3 regions of the Rhodococcus mengyinensis genome follow, and region 2 is predicted to be linked to each of the others. Evidence: riboswitches for the same ligand, from Rfam matches in the RefSeq annotation. Region 2 holds a riboswitch; each other region holds the start of a gene.
The links. A riboswitch is a leader RNA that binds a small molecule or an ion and turns the genes downstream of it on or off. The one in region 2 is predicted to bind thiamine pyrophosphate.

Region 1 (4,915 bases), on a different contig from region 2:
CTCCGCGCGGAACAGCCCACGCTTCTGCAGGACGGGGATCACCTCGTCGACGAAGTCTGCGAGGCCGTTCGGGTAGAGCGGCGGCATCAGGTTGAAGCCGTCGGCCCCGCCGCGGCGGAACCACATCTCGATCTCGTCGGCGATCGATTCCGGGGTTCCGATCATGGTGCAGTGGCCACCGCCGGCCGCCAACGTGCCCAGCAGCGACCGCACGGTGGGACGGTCCTTCTCGATGATCCGCAGGATCGTGTCGTACCGGCCCTGCGGCCCGGTGAACTCCGACAGCGGCGGCAGCGCGGGAACGGGAGCGTCCAGTTCCCAGGCACTGCAGTCCTGCTGGACGAACATCGACAACTGCGCCAGCGACTGTTCGACGGGCAGGAGCGCGTCGAGTTCCGCCTTCTTCTGCCGGGCCTCCTCGGTGGTCGAACCGACATAGGTCACGAGACCGGGCATCACGGTCACCGCGTCGGCGTCGCGGCCCGCCGCGCGGATGCGCCGCTTCACGTCGTCGTAGTAGCTCTGCGCGGCCGTGAGGTCGTAGGCGACGGCGTAGATGCCCTCGGCGCACCGGGCGGCCAGGTCGCGGCCCTGATCGGACGCGCCCGCCTGGAACAGCACGGGACGACCCTGCGGCGAGTGCGGCACGTTCAGCGGACCGTCCACGAGGAAATGCTTTCCCCGATGCTCGACCGGCTTCACCTTGGCCGGGTCCGCGAAGATGCCGTCCCGGTCGAGCACGAGCGCGTCGGGCGCCCACGAATCCCACAGGGCGAGTGCCACGTCGACGAATTCCGCGGCACGCGAATAGCGTTCGTCGTGCGGCGGCATCTCCTCGAGCCCGTGGTTGCGCGCTTCGGCGTCGAACATCGACGTCACCACGTTCCAGCCGGCGCGCCCGCCGCTGATGTGGTCGAGCGACGCCAGCATCCGGGCGGCGTGGAACGGTGTGTAGAACGTGGTGGACACCGTCGTCACCAGTCCGACCCGCTCCGTCGCCCGCGCCATCGCGGACAGCGCGGTGAGCGGTTCCAGGAACCACATGCCTCCGGACGCGGGGTCGCGCACCGAATGCCCGTCCGCGAAGAACACCGCGTCGAGGCAGCCCCGCTCCGCGGTCTGCGCCAACTCCTCGTAGTAGGCGATGTCGCAGAGTCGCTCCACCTGGGACGAGGGGTGCCGCCACGCGGCGCCGTGGTGCCCGCAGCTGTAGAGGAATGCGTTGAAGTGCAGTTGCCGGACGTCGGTCATGTCAGTCCTTGACCAGTCCGCCGTCGACGACGAGGTTCTGGCCGGTCACCGACCGCGACCACGGGGACGCGAAGAACAGCACCGCGTCGGCGAATTCGTCCGGGGTGGTGACGCGCTGCAGCGGGGTGCCCGCCGCGATGAGGTCGAATACCTCGTCGGGAGTGGCGGCGCTCGCGTCGGTGGTGCGGAGCAGCCCGCCCGAGACCATGTTGACGGTGATGCCGTCGGGACCGAGGTCGGCGGCGAGGGTGCGGGTCAGCGACAGCGCGGCGGCCTTGGCGGCCGTGTAGTCGTGGTACGGGACGACGGGGTTCTGGAACAGGTTGGTGCCGATGTTCACGATCCGGCCGAACCCGAGCGAACGCATGCCCGGCAGCGCGGCCTGCGTCGTGTGCAGCGTCGCCTTCACGCTGCCACGCAGCTGCGAGTCGAAGGACTCCCACGTGATGACGTCCGCCTTGTCGCGTGCGTCGCCGTTGAAGGAGAAGTCGGCGAGCGCGTTGTTGATCACCGTGGTCACCGGGGAGCCGAAGTGCTCCTCCGCCGCGGAGAACAGGGCCGCCACCTGTCCGGCATCGGTGACGTCTGCCCGGAGCGCGACCGCACGGTCCGCGCCCAGGGACGCCGCGAGTTCTTCGGCCGCGTCCCGGCTGTTCCGGTAGTTCACGATCACCCGCGCGTTCTGCGCCGCGAACGACCGCACGATGGCGGCGCCGAGGCCCCGCCCACCGCCGGTCACCAGGACGATCTGCTTGTCGAGCTGCATGCTGTCACCTTCCGTTCGGTCGGCGACGAGACATCGGATGAGCGCATACGGGCGTCTCCGCGACATCCCTTCGCCGGCATTACCCAGTTCAGGTTCGACGGGTCTGTTCTCAGCCGTCCGGCTCGTCGCCGGGCAGCACCCCGTGTCACTGGCCAACAGTGTAAGCGCAATCACCGATTCCAGTTCATAGTTGTGCACAACCTAGTTGTGTGCAACTATTCAGTGGTGACCGACAACCTCACCCTCGACCGCCAGGTGTGCTTCGCCCTGTACTCGGCTTCCCGGGCCATGACGGCGAGATACCGGTCGATGCTCGACTCGTTGGGAGTGACCTACCCGCAGTACCTCGTGCTGTTGGTGCTCTGGGAACGGGACGGCCGCGGAGTACGTGAGATCTGCGACGCCCTCGACCTCGACACCGGCACGCTGTCTCCACTGCTCAAGCGGCTCGAAACCCTGGGCCTGGTCGAACGCCGGCGCTCCTCGGCCGACGAGCGCCGGGTCGGGATCCACCTCACCGAGAAGGGTGCGGCCCTCCGCGCCGCCGCGGAGGGCATCCCCGCCGAACTCGCCGACTCGACGGGAATGGAGATCGACGAACTCGTCGCCCTCCGGGACACCCTGTCGCGGCTCACCGAGTCACTTCACAGCTTCACCACCCCTACAGGAGAGAAGTAACCATGAAGATCGTCTACACCGCCGAAGCCCTCGCGACCGGAGAAGGCCGCAACGGCCACGCCCGCACGTCCGACGGCAAGCTCGACCTGAACCTCGCGATCCCCACCGAGATGGGCGGGTCCGGCGACGGCACCAACCCCGAGCAGTTGTTCGCCGCCGGATACGCGGCCTGCTTCCACTCCGCGCTCCAGTTGGTCGGCCGTCAGGCGAAGGCGAACGTCGCCGACTCGGCCGTCGGCGCCCGCGTCGGCATCGGCCCGACGGACAGCGGCGGATTCGGTCTCGCCGTCACTCTCGAGGTTTCCCTGCCCCACCTGCCCCGCGCCGAGGCGCTCGAGTTGACCGAGAAGGCACACCAGGTGTGCCCCTACTCCAACGCCACCCGCGGCAACATCGACGTCTCCCTCGAGGTCACCGAAGACTGAGCAACCTGACGGGCGTCGCGTCACCCGAACGTGAACTCGACGCCCGTCAGGTCCTCCGACAGCGCCCACAGCGCCCGCGCGGTGTGCTCGTCCCGCGACTTCTTGTTGGAGCCCACCACCTTCGGGTGGCCACGCTGCTCGAACAGGCCGTCCGGCCCGATGTAGCTGCCACCGATCACGTCGGATGCCGTTGCCGCGTACAGCATCGGCAGCGCCCCCATCTCCGCCGACTGCGCGAAGATCCGGTTGCCGACGGCCATCAGCTTGTCCTGCACCGACTCGGTGTGGGCCTGCAGATTGGTCGATGCGTAACCGGGGTGCGCGGCCACCGCTTTGACGGGTGACCCCGCCGCGGACAGCCTGCGCTGCAACTCGTACGTGAACAGCAGATTCGCGAGTTTCGACTGCCCGTACGCGCTCCAGCGGTTGTACTTGCGGCGTTCCCAGTTGAGGTCGTCGAGGTGAATCGTTCCCGCCTGATGTGCCGCACTCGACATCGTGGCGACCCGATCGGTGATCTTGTCGAGCAGCAGGCCGGTCAACGCGAAGTGCCCGAGATGGTTTGTGCCGATCTGCATTTCGAATCCGTCGGCGGTCGTGCGCTGCGGAACCGCCATCACGCCGGCGTTGTTCACGAGCACGTCGACGGACTCGACGCCGGCGGCGAACTCGCGCACCGAGGCGAGGTCGGACAGATCGAGGCGGCGCACCTCGGCGTTGTCACCGATCGACCGTGCGACGACCTCCCCCTTGTGGGTGTTACGGCAGGCCAGCACGACGTGCGCCCCCGCCTTGCCCAGGGCCCGCGCGGCCACCTCCCCCAGACCACTGTTGGCGCCCGTGACGACGAACGTGCGGCCGCTCTGATCGACGATGTCCGAAGCTGTCCACTTGGTCATGGCGTCAACCCTACGGATCTCGGGAGTTGGCGTGAACCTTTCACCACGCCTGCGCTCCGACCAGCGGCAGATTGAGGAAACTCGGCCGATCCGGGGACAACGCGACGTGCTGCGGCTTCAGTTGGCTGTCGGCCAGAATCGGTCCGAGCGGCAGGTATCGGGGGACGCTCCCCGCGTACACGTCGACGCGCAGCCGGTGCCCCGGCGCGAGGACGGCGTCGGTGGGCACGAAGTTGATGTCCACCGGTGTCACTTCACCCGGCACCAGCGGCTGACGCGCGTCCACCGTCAGATAGTGGTGCGGTTCGGTGTAGTCGCCGTTCGCCGACTTGGTGCTCTTCGAATCGTCCACGGCCCGCATGGAAGCGGTGAGCGCACCATTGGTGAGCGGGGTCGACGTGCCGTCCGGTGCGACGTCGTTCAGTGTCACCGCCCAGAATCCGTCCGGGGCGTCGAGCACCGTTTCGAGGTGCAGATTGACCGGACCCGACAGCTCGGTCGGCTGCGCGACGGGGGCGCTGGTGAACGTCAGTCCCTCGGCCTCGGCGAACCGGGAGTCCTTGCTGCACACCGATCCGAAGACGACGGCCGCGCCTGCGGTGCCCTGTGCGCCGTCGCGGGAACAGAGCCCGCGAAGGCCGGGTGCGACGGTGAGTCGTGCTGCGCCGCCGGGTTTCGCCGACACCAGGCTGCCGTCGTGGGCGGCGTGCCCGGCGGTGCCACTGGGGGCACCCGACAGGTACATCCGCTGGTAGTCGACACCGGCCCGCGGGAACTGATCGGTGGTGGTCCAGCCGTTGCCCTGCTGGTACAGCGTGACCGGGCCGTACTCGTCGATGCCGTTGTCGATGCCCTTCAGCCACTTGTCGAACCAGGCGCGTTCGAGGACGTCGAGT
Region 2 (4,915 bases):
GTCGAGGACGGGCCGGATGCCGCCGCGGACCGGGAATCCCTTGCTCAGACCGGACAGTGCGACGCGCGCGGTGTCACTCATGCCGAGCCCTTTCGTTCTTGATCCACGGGGCGACGACGCGCTCGACCGCGAAGGTGAGCAGGTAGAGGCTGACGCTGATCACGGCGGTCACGAGCACCGCCGCCAGCACGAGGTCGGTGCGGAAGGAGTTCTTCTGCGTCGCCATGTAGATGCCGAGACCGGACGTGGCCCCGACGTATTCGGCGAACACGGCACCCACCACGGCGTACGTGATGCCGATGCGCAGGGCGGTGAAGAACCGGGGGATCGCCGACGGAAGCCGCACGTAGCGGAATTCCTGCCACCGTGAGGCGCCCATGCTGCGCAACAACGCGCCCGCCTCCCGGTCGGCCGCGGCGAAACCCTCGATCAGACCGATCGTCATCGGGAAGAACGTGGCGAGGGCGATCACGAGAATCTTCGGCAGCAGACCGAATCCGAACCAGATGATCATCAGCGGCGCGATCGCGATGATCGGCAGTGTCTGCGACACGACGAACAGCGGAACGAACGCGCGGCGCAGCCACGGCGAGAAGTCCACGAGTACGGCGAGGGCCCACGCGAAGAGCAGGGAGACGGCGAACCCGATCAGCGTCACCTGCAGTGTCGCGGAGGCGTGACCGGAGATGGCGTCCCGCGCCCGCCAGCCCTGCTGGACCACCCGCAGCGGCGACGGCAGCACCTGCGGCCGGATTCCGCTGACCGTCACGTACACCTGCCACGCGACGACCAGCAGTGCCACGACCACGACCGCGGGCAGCACCCGCCGCAGCAGCGGGGACGTGCCCGGGGCCGTGGTGCGCAGACTCGGGTCAGGGCTGAGTGAGGTACTCATTGGTGAAGTACGTCGACCAGTCGGGTTCCGTGGTCAGCGGTGCCCCGTCGGGGCCGGTGAGCAGGCCGTGCTGGAACAGGAAACCGGAGTACCCCGCCCACTGCTCGGCCGTCTGTGTCCCGACCTTGCCGGAACTGTCCTTCATGTACTCGGAGGACAGCATCTGCTGGCTCTCCCGCACGAGGGACTCGTCGGTGAAGGCGCCGGGGTTGGCGTCGATCAGTATCTGCGCGGCCTCGTCCGGCCGGTCGGCGGCGAACTGGTATCCGCGCTGCAGGGCCTGGACGAACTTGCGGGCCTGCTCGGGATGGTCGGCCATCCACTGCTCGTTGCCCTCGATGACGAGCGCGTACGCATCCGGGAAGCCGTAGTCGGTGTAGTGGAAGTAACGCATCGGCGTGCCCTGGTGCTCGGCCTCGATGCCCTCCCAGCCGAAGAACGAGACGGTGAAGTCGGCGGTGCCGGAGTACACGGCCTCGTAGGCCGAGGTGCCGAGCGTGACGGTGGTGAATTCGCCCTTGCCGCCGTCGTTGCGGATGATCTGCTTCAGCGTCTCCTCGCCGTCCGGGTCCGCGAACCCGGCGTAGATCTTGCCGTCCAGATCCCGGGGGCGGGTGATGTCGGCGCGATCCGCCTTCACCGCGATGCCCGTCGCCCAGTGCTGCAGCGGAGCCATCACCGACGTGGTCTGTGCGCCCGCGGCCTTCGAGAACGTCGCCGAACTCTGGAAGCTCACACCGAACTCCGCGTTGCCGGCGTCGACCAGGGTGTCGGGCGAGGTGTCGTTGTAGGGCAGCACCTGCACGTCGAGGCCGGCGTCCGCGAACCAGCCTTCCTGCTGGGCGACGAACAGGCCGGTGTGGTTGGTGTTCGGTGTCCAGTCGAGTGCGAACCGGATGGTGTCGCCGGACTGGGAGTCACCGGCGCAACCGGTGAGCAGCGACAGGGCGGAGACCAGGACGACGGCTGCGGTGGCAGCGCGCTTGGTACGAGAGAAGAGTGTCACGACGCCGGCCATTCCTGCTTGTTGAGAGCGGTGTCCCAGAACATGAGTTCGTAGCGGCTGGCGATCACGAACGCCTCCGCCATCGCCTCGCGCTGAGCATCGGTCGCGGCCTCGGCCGCCGCGTCCACGAGTTCGCGGGCCCTCGCGACGGCGGCGTGGAACTCCTCCGCGTCGTAGGTGGTCACCCACTGTGCGTACGGGTGCGACGGGTCGGTGGAGAGCACCTCACGGGCGCTCGCCGCGAGCCGGTGCCCGACGTCGGCGTAGATCCAGAAGCAGGGCAGCACCGCCGCGGCGGCCACTGCGTACGGCTCGGTGGCGGCGACGGCCGTCAGGTAGGAGATGTACCCGAGGCAGGCCGGCGAATGCAGCGGCTCCACGTCCGACTCGGGGAGTCGTCCGCTGGTCAGCAGATTCTGGTGCAACGCGGCCTCGACCGTGGCGGCCTCCGCGGCCGAGCCCGCCCAGAAGCCGGCCTCGACCGGGCCCGGCGCGTGCGCGGCCACCAGTGAGAGGGCCTTCGCGTACCCGGTCAGGTACAGGAAATCCTGCTCGATGTACGTGCGGAACACGTCCAGCGGCAGCGTTCCGTCGCCGAGGCGGCGCAGGAACTCGAGTTCGTCGATCGCCTCGCGTAGCACCTTGGTCCGGTCCCACAAGTGGTCCGTGAATCGGGCGTGCTGGCCGGCGCCGGCAGCATCTTGGACAGAGCTATTCACAACGTTGACATCCCTTCGTCAGCATTACCTGAGCAGGTTCCCGGGTGTGTTCTCAGCCCCGCCCGTGCGGAGCACCCCGTGTCAGAACAAGCCGACCCTAGCACCGGCCGTGCCGCGGGCGGAAAGGCCAGGGTCGGTGGAGGGGCTCAGCCGGCGAGGAACGCGGCCGCGCTCGGCGGGAGGGGTGCGGGGCCGCGCCGGTAGATCTCCGCGGGCCGGCCGGTTCCGACGACGGCCATGTCGCCGGTGTTCTCGAGGGCCGGCATCAGGTGCCGCCGGAACGAGTCCTTCGGCAGTGGACGCCCGAACACCACCTCGTACACCCGGCGGAGTTCGAGCACCGTGAACGTGTCGCCGGCCAGGCCGGACGGGTCGACGGCCCGCGCGTACCGCTCTCTCAGGTCGGCGACGGCGAGGGCGACGACGTCCGCGTGGTCGAACGCCAGGTCCTGCCTCACCCGGTCGTCGTCGACGGTGACCAACATCGTGTCGCGGGGGAGTGCCGTGCGGGGCAGCGCGGCGCCGTGCGTCATCGACAGCACCCACCCGCGATCGTCGCGGCCGGGATCGTCCAGCATCGCCAGCTGATGGAATTCGGTGCCCGTCAGGCCGGCCTTGATCCGCAGGCACCGCTCGGCGGCGTCCCGCAGTCGCTCACCCTGGTGGAGGAACGTGCCGGGGAGGGCGGTCCGGCCCGAACGACGGGGAACCACAAGAACTTTCAGTTCCGGGCCGTCGACGGTGAGGACGGCGACGTCGACCGCCACGGACGGGCGCGGGTAGTCGAGGAGGCTCCTGCCCTCGGAATCGGTCCATGCGGCCACGCGGGAATGTTAGCGCACTGTTGATCTATGTCGCGTTCGATCGGTCCTGCCTGCTCATCGTTGGTAGTTTGGCGAGAGATTCCCGGAACGTGATGCGTGAGGAGATTCGTCCGTGGAGGTCGACAAGTCCGGCGACACGCTCGTCGTCCGCGCGCGGGACGGTGAGGTGCGTGGCTACCCCGAGGGCGACGTCTACGCGTGGAAGGGCATTCCGTTCGCCGCGGCCCCCGTCGGCGATCTGCGGTTCCGCGCCCCGGCCCCGCCCGCACCGTGGGAGGGTGTGCGCGACTGCGTCGACTTCGGCCCGATGGCGCCGCAGGGGCACGGCACCGCCGTCCCCATCGACGCGGGACTCGAGATGGACGAGGACTGCCTGTCCGTCAACGTCTGGGCCCCGAGACCCGACGGCACCCCGCGGCCGGTGATGGTGTGGATCCACGGCGGTGCCTACTGCCTGGGAACCGCAGCTCAGGGCATCTACAACGGGCGCATCCTGTCCACAATCGGCGACGTCGTGCTGGTCTCGTTCAACTACCGGGTGGGAGCGCTCGGCTTCCTCGACCTGTCGTCGTTCTCGACGGCCGAGCGAGTGTTCGAGACCAACTGTGGGCTGCGCGACCAGGTCGCAGCCCTCGAATGGGTCCGCGACAACATCGCGTCGTTCGGCGGTGACCCGGACGAGGTGACGGTGTTCGGGGAGTCGTCCGGAGCCGGGTCGATCACCACGCTGATGACGTGTCCGAGCGCGGAGGGGCTGTTCCACCGCGCGATCGCCCAGAGCCCGCCCGCCACGTCGGTCTACGGGAGCGAGCGGGCGGCCACCGTCGCGAAACAGTTCCTCGACATCCTCGAGGTGGAACCCGCGCAGATCGACACCCTGCTGCACCTTCCGTACCGCACGGTGATCGAGGCCAGCGACACGCTCGTCAACGAGGTGCCGACGAGGATTCCGGGCACGCTCGCGATGGCGCCCGTGGTGGACCGCGACTTCCTGCCCCGTTACCCGGTGGCCGCGTTCCAGAAGGGGCACTCCCACCGCATCCCTCTCATCATCGGTTCCAACAAGGACGAGTCGTCGATCTTCAAGTTCATGAAATCGCCTCTGCTGCCGGTCACGTCGGATTCGGTGCAGGAGATGCTGAGGGCGATCGCGGCCGATCACCCGGAACTGCCCGCCGCCCGCCTCGCCGACATCCTGTCGGCGTATCCGGACCGCGGAAAGCCGAAGGGCGCGCTCGCGATGTCGAGGGACGCCGCGTTCCGGATGCCCGCCCTGTGGGTGGCCGACGCCCACAGCCGGCACTCGCCGACATGGATGTACCGGTTCGATCAGGCCACGCCGATGCTCAAGGCCGCACGGATCGGAGCCGGCCACGCCACCGAACTCCCGTACGTCTTCGGCAATTTCGATACCCTCAACATCGACCCGACGTTCTGGCTCGGGGGCCGGAAGACGGCGCTCGAGGTGTCG
Region 3 (4,915 bases), on a different contig from region 2:
CTGGATGGGATCGGTGAACCGGCAGCCACAGCTGATCGAAGGGCTGCGGAGGGTTCGTCGTGCGCTACCCGGCGATCCGGCGTTCGGCGATCCACTGTCGACGGCAGGCCCCGGCAGCGCACGGGCCATCGCCCGCGTCGCCGATCGCTTCCTCGACCACCAGCCGGGCGCGTCCCGCGAGATGAGCCTCGGCGCGCTGCAGGTGTGGCAGGCGCTGCTCGAGCGCACCGGACGCGGCCGGGGAACGCAGGAAGTGACCATCGTGTTCACCGACCTCGTCGGGTTCTCCAGTTGGTCGCTGCCCGCCGGTGACAGCGCCACCCTCGCCCTGCTGCGCGACGTCGCCCGAGCCGTCGAGACCCCCATCGTCGACCGCGGAGGACACGTGGTGAAACGCCTGGGGGACGGCGTGATGGCCGTATTCCCGAGCCCGGACCGCGCGATCGACGCCGTCTTCGCCGCGCAGGAAGCGCTCGCGGAGGTGGAGGTGGACGGCTACCGCCCCCGCATGCGCGTCGGCATGCACACCGGTGTGCCCCGGCAGATCGGCAGCGACTGGCTCGGCGTGGACGTGACGATCGCGGCACGCATGATGGAACTGGGCGGCGACGGCAACGTGATGGCGTCGTCCGCCACGCTGGAGAGTCTGCAGCCGGGCACCCTCGACGAACTGGGTGTCGGCGTCAAACCGTGGCGACGCGCCTTCTTCGCCCCCGCGCCCAGTGGGGTGCCCTCCGACCTCGGTATCTGGCGGTTGCGGCTCCGCCGCCCGTGAGTACTTCTCAACCGCCGGACGTTAAGAAGTACTCACGGGTGACGGAGTCGCCACAGTGGAGAGACGGGGCCGTGACCGGCACCCAGGTCGTACGACGCCTCCAGGCACTTGGTGACCCATTCCTTGCCGAACGCCACCGCATCGGGCACGGACCACCCGTGGGCGAGCGCGCTCGCGATGGCGGCCGCGAGGGTGTCGCCGCCGCCGTGGTCGTTGCCGGTGTCGATGCGGGGACTGCTGAACTCGAGGAACCTGTCGCCGTCGAACAGCAGATCGGTGCTCGACGCCGACGTCCGGAGATGCCCGCCCTTCACGATCGACCACTGCGCCCCGAGCGCGTGCAGCGCTTCGGCGGCCCGGCGTGCGGTCGCGTCGTCCACTACCTCGATGCCGGTGATCAACCGGATCTCGTCGAGGTTCGGGGTGACCACCGTGGCGATCGGGATCAGCGTGTTCCGCACGGCGTCCAGCGCCTCGGCGTGCAGGAGCGGATCGCCGTGCATCGACGCGCACACCGGGTCCACGACCAGCGGGACCGGTAGGTCGCGGCCGATCCCGACCTCGGTGCACACGGCGGCGACGGCCTCGATGATGGCCGTCGACGCCAGCATGCCCGTCTTCGCTGCCCCGACCCCGATGTCGTCGACGACGCACCGCACCTGCGCGGCCACCGTCTCCGGCGGAATCTCGTGGAAACCGCTGACGCCCACCGAGTTCTGCACCGTCACCGCGGCGACCGCGACGCATGCGTGGACGCCGCACAGCGCCATCGTCCGCGAGTCGGCCTGGATCCCGGCGCCACCGCCGGAATCGGTGCCGGCGATGGTGAGGACTCGGACGGGGGTCTGGCCGTCGGGGGTCAGGGGCAGCAGCTTCACGAAGGGGACCTTACCGATTCTCTGAGGTGACGGACTCGACGGGCAGATACACGCGACCACCTGCGTCGACGAACTCGCTCGACTTCTCGGCCATGCCCGCCTCGATGGCTTCGACCGAATCGAGTCCATGTTGCTGTGCGTACTCGCGCACGTCGGCGGAGATCCGCATCGAACAGAACTTCGGGCCGCACATCGAGCAGAAGTGGGCCGTCTTCGCCGGCTCGGCGGGCAGCGTCTCGTCGTGGAACTCCCGCGCGGTATCCGGGTCGAGGGACAGCGCGAACTGGTCGTGCCAGCGGAATTCGAACCGGGCCTTCGACAGCGCGTCGTCCCGCTCCTGCGCCCGCGGATGCTGCTTCGCGAGATCCGCCGCGTGCGCCGCGATCTTGTACGTGATGACCCCGGTCTTGACGTCGTCCCGATTCGGCAGTCCCAGGTGTTCCTTGGGTGTCACGTAGCAGAGCATCGCGGTGCCGGCCTGCGCGATCATCGCCGCGCCGATCGCGGACGTGATGTGGTCGTACGCCGGCGCGATGTCGGTGGCGAGCGGCCCGAGCGTGTAGAACGGCGCCTCCTCGCACAACTCTTCCTCGAGGCGCACGTTCTCCACGATCTTGTGCATCGGGACGTGCCCGGGGCCTTCGATCATCACCTGCACCCCATGGGATTTGGCGATCCTTGTGAGCTCGCCGAGGGTGCGCAGTTCCGCGAACTGGGCTTCGTCGTTGGCGTCCGCGATGGAGCCGGGACGCAGGCCGTCACCGAGCGAGAACGTGACGTCGTAGCGGTGGAGGATCTCGCACAGTTCGTCGAAGTGGGTGTACAGGAACGATTCCCGGTGATGGGCCAGACACCAGGCGGCCATGATCGACCCACCGCGGGAGACGATGCCGGTGACGCGGCGCGCGGTCAGTGGGATGTAGCGAAGCAGTACACCGGCGTGGACCGTCATGTAGTCGACGCCCTGCTCGCACTGTTCGATCACGGTGTCGCGGTAGATCTCCCATGTGAGCGCGGTCGGGTCGCCGCCGACCTTTTCGAGCGCCTGGTAGATCGGCACGGTTCCCACGGGCACGGGCGAATTGCGCAGGATCCATTCTCGTGTCTCGTGGATGTTCTTGCCGGTGGACAGGTCCATGATGGTGTCTGCACCCCACCGCGTCGCCCACACCATCTTCTCGACCTCTTCCGCGATCGACGACGTGACCGCGCTGTTGCCGATGTTCGCGTTGATCTTCACCGCGAACGCCTTGCCGATGATCATCGGCTCGAGTTCGGGATGGCAGCGGTTGGCCGGGATCACGGCGCGTCCCGCCGCGACCTCGGTGCGCACCGTCTCGGGTGAAACACCCTCGCGTGCAGCGCAATACTGCATCTCGGCGGTGACGACGCCGGCGCGAGCGGCATCGAGTTGGGTGCCCTCCCGGCCGGCGATCCACGGTGCGCGCAGATGCGGCAATCCCGCTTCCAGGTCGATCGTGGCGTCCGCGTCGGTGTACGGACCCGACGTGTCGTACACGTCGAGGTGTTCACCGTTGGTGAGGTGTACGCGCCGGACCGGCACCCGGATGTCGTCGCCCGACAGCAGGTACTGCTTGGTGCTGCCCTCGATCGGTCCCGTGGTGACGGACGTGGCTGTAGATACGTGTGTGCTCATCGATGATGCTCCCTACGCCGGCATTACCCGGACAGGTTCGACGGTCGACGGCCCTAGCCGTCCTCTCAGCCCGCTGGTGCGAGCCCCCGTGGATGTGTAGTTGTCACACAAACTGTAACCGAGATCTCTGTGAGCAATCATTCGGGTGAAACTTGGACAGCGGTTCCCGGCATCGGTATAAAGGGTGATGAACATCACATTTCGATTACGACACATACCCCCAGGAGATAGCCATGCTGACAGACGCGCAGGTTGTGGACGTGATCGACAACGCCGATCAGAACCGATTCGAGCTACGCCTGAGTGGTGACCTCGTCGGGATCCTCGGGTATTTCGACCTCGCGGCCACCCCGCCCGGCGCCGGTGCCGGCGTGGGCGTGGTGGCCGCTCGGCCGCCGGGCCCGAAGAGTCGAGGGCGGCAGGGGCCCGTGGTCTCGTTCATGCACACCGTGATCGTGGAGGACTTCGGCCACCGCGGACTCGCCGCCCTCATGGTGGGTCGCTCCCTCGACCTCGCCCGCGGGTACGGCTGGAAGGTCCGGCCCGTGTGCACGTACGTGCAGCGCTTCGTTTCGGCGCATCCCGAGTACCGCGACCTCGTCGTTCCGGTGGATGGCTGACTGCGGTCGGGCCACGAATCGGGCACTCGTCGGCAACGAAACGGTTCCGGGAGCGGCGATTCCGCTCGCGAGGATGCCGCCTTACTGATTCCATGAGTGGCATGGATCACATTTCGAACAGTTCCGAGTCGTCGGGGAACATCACGGCCACTGATGCTCGCGTGCTCGACAACCCTGCCCATGAACGATTCGATCTGTGGCTGGGGGACGAGTTGGTCGGCATCCTCGGCTACCGGGACGAGGACGACATTCCCGGATTCACCGCGAAGCCGGGCGAGGTGGTCGCGTTCATGCACACGGTCGTCAAGGAAGAGTTCGGTGGGCGCGGGCTGGCCGCGGTCCTCGTGGGCGAGGCGCTCGGCTCGGCGCGTCGGCGCGGCTGGAAAGTGCGTCCCATCTGCACGTATGTCCAGCGCTACTTGGCGCTAAATCCTGAGCACCTCGACGTCCTGGTTGCCGAGTAGCCCCACTCGCGAGAGCGCTGCTCTTGCCATCTGCGACTCTGCTGTGAATACTGCTCTGCATAGAGAGCGGTGCTCACAATGGAGGAGTCGTCATGACCGTGTCGGATCGGATCGAGAGTCGTATCGGGGTCGCACGGATCTGCGCCGCGGCGCTGTTCGCCCTCGCCGGCGTCCTGTTCGTCGTGTACCCCTTAGTGCGGCCCTACGCAGCGGGCGGGGCGCCGGACGGGCGGGCCGAGTTCGCCTCACCGTCGTGGCTCGTCGCACACCTCGCCGCGGTCGGCGGATTCATCGCGTTCGGGCTTGCGCTCGTCGCGCTCAGCGGACTGCTGAAAGGGACGGGCGGTGAACGGGCGGCGGTGGTCGCGGTGGCGGCGTCGTGGATCGGGATAGGGCTGACGCTGCCCTATTACGGGGCCGAAACGTTCGCGCTGCACGCCCTGGGCGGCAGCGACCTCGACGAGAATGCGGTCACAACCCTCACCGAAAGCGTGCGGATGGGGGCGGCGCAGGCGACGCTG

Region 1: another riboswitch for thiamine pyrophosphate. It lies ahead of ACNJ7E_RS05625 (3-oxoacyl-ACP reductase); the one in region 2 lies ahead of ACNJ7E_RS35910 (TenA family protein).
Region 3: another riboswitch for thiamine pyrophosphate. It lies ahead of thiC (phosphomethylpyrimidine synthase ThiC); the one in region 2 lies ahead of ACNJ7E_RS35910 (TenA family protein).

The regions. Positions count from the first base shown of each region.
Region 1 is NZ_JBLWIT010000038.1:192,378-197,292, forward strand. Features, by position in the region: gene ACNJ7E_RS05620 (LLM class flavin-dependent oxidoreductase) at 1-1,251, opposite strand, end outside; gene ACNJ7E_RS05625 (3-oxoacyl-ACP reductase) at 1,253-2,017, opposite strand; TPP riboswitch at 2,066-2,170, opposite strand; gene ACNJ7E_RS05630 (MarR family winged helix-turn-helix transcriptional regulator) at 2,243-2,695, shown strand; gene ACNJ7E_RS05635 (organic hydroperoxide resistance protein) at 2,698-3,120, shown strand; gene ACNJ7E_RS05640 (oxidoreductase) at 3,141-4,019, opposite strand; gene ACNJ7E_RS05645 (CocE/NonD family hydrolase) at 4,060-4,915, opposite strand, start outside.
Region 2 is NZ_JBLWIT010000140.1:52,818-57,732, reverse strand. Features, by position in the region: gene ACNJ7E_RS35925 (ABC transporter ATP-binding protein) at 1-81, opposite strand, end outside; gene ACNJ7E_RS35920 (ABC transporter permease) at 74-895, opposite strand; gene ACNJ7E_RS35915 (ABC transporter substrate-binding protein) at 873-1,913, opposite strand; gene ACNJ7E_RS35910 (TenA family protein) at 1,898-2,620, opposite strand; TPP riboswitch at 2,614-2,709, opposite strand; gene ACNJ7E_RS35905 (NUDIX hydrolase) at 2,767-3,444, opposite strand; gene ACNJ7E_RS35900 (carboxylesterase/lipase family protein) at 3,557-4,915, shown strand, end outside.
Region 3 is NZ_JBLWIT010000009.1:23,807-28,721, reverse strand. Features, by position in the region: gene ACNJ7E_RS00535 (adenylate/guanylate cyclase domain-containing protein) at 1-775, shown strand, start outside; gene thiD (bifunctional hydroxymethylpyrimidine kinase/phosphomethylpyrimidine kinase) at 808-1,653, opposite strand; gene thiC (phosphomethylpyrimidine synthase ThiC) at 1,664-3,310, opposite strand; TPP riboswitch at 3,303-3,410, opposite strand; gene ACNJ7E_RS00520 (GNAT family N-acetyltransferase) at 3,544-3,930, shown strand; gene ACNJ7E_RS00515 (GNAT family N-acetyltransferase) at 4,032-4,394, shown strand; gene ACNJ7E_RS00510 (hypothetical protein) at 4,487-4,915, shown strand, end outside.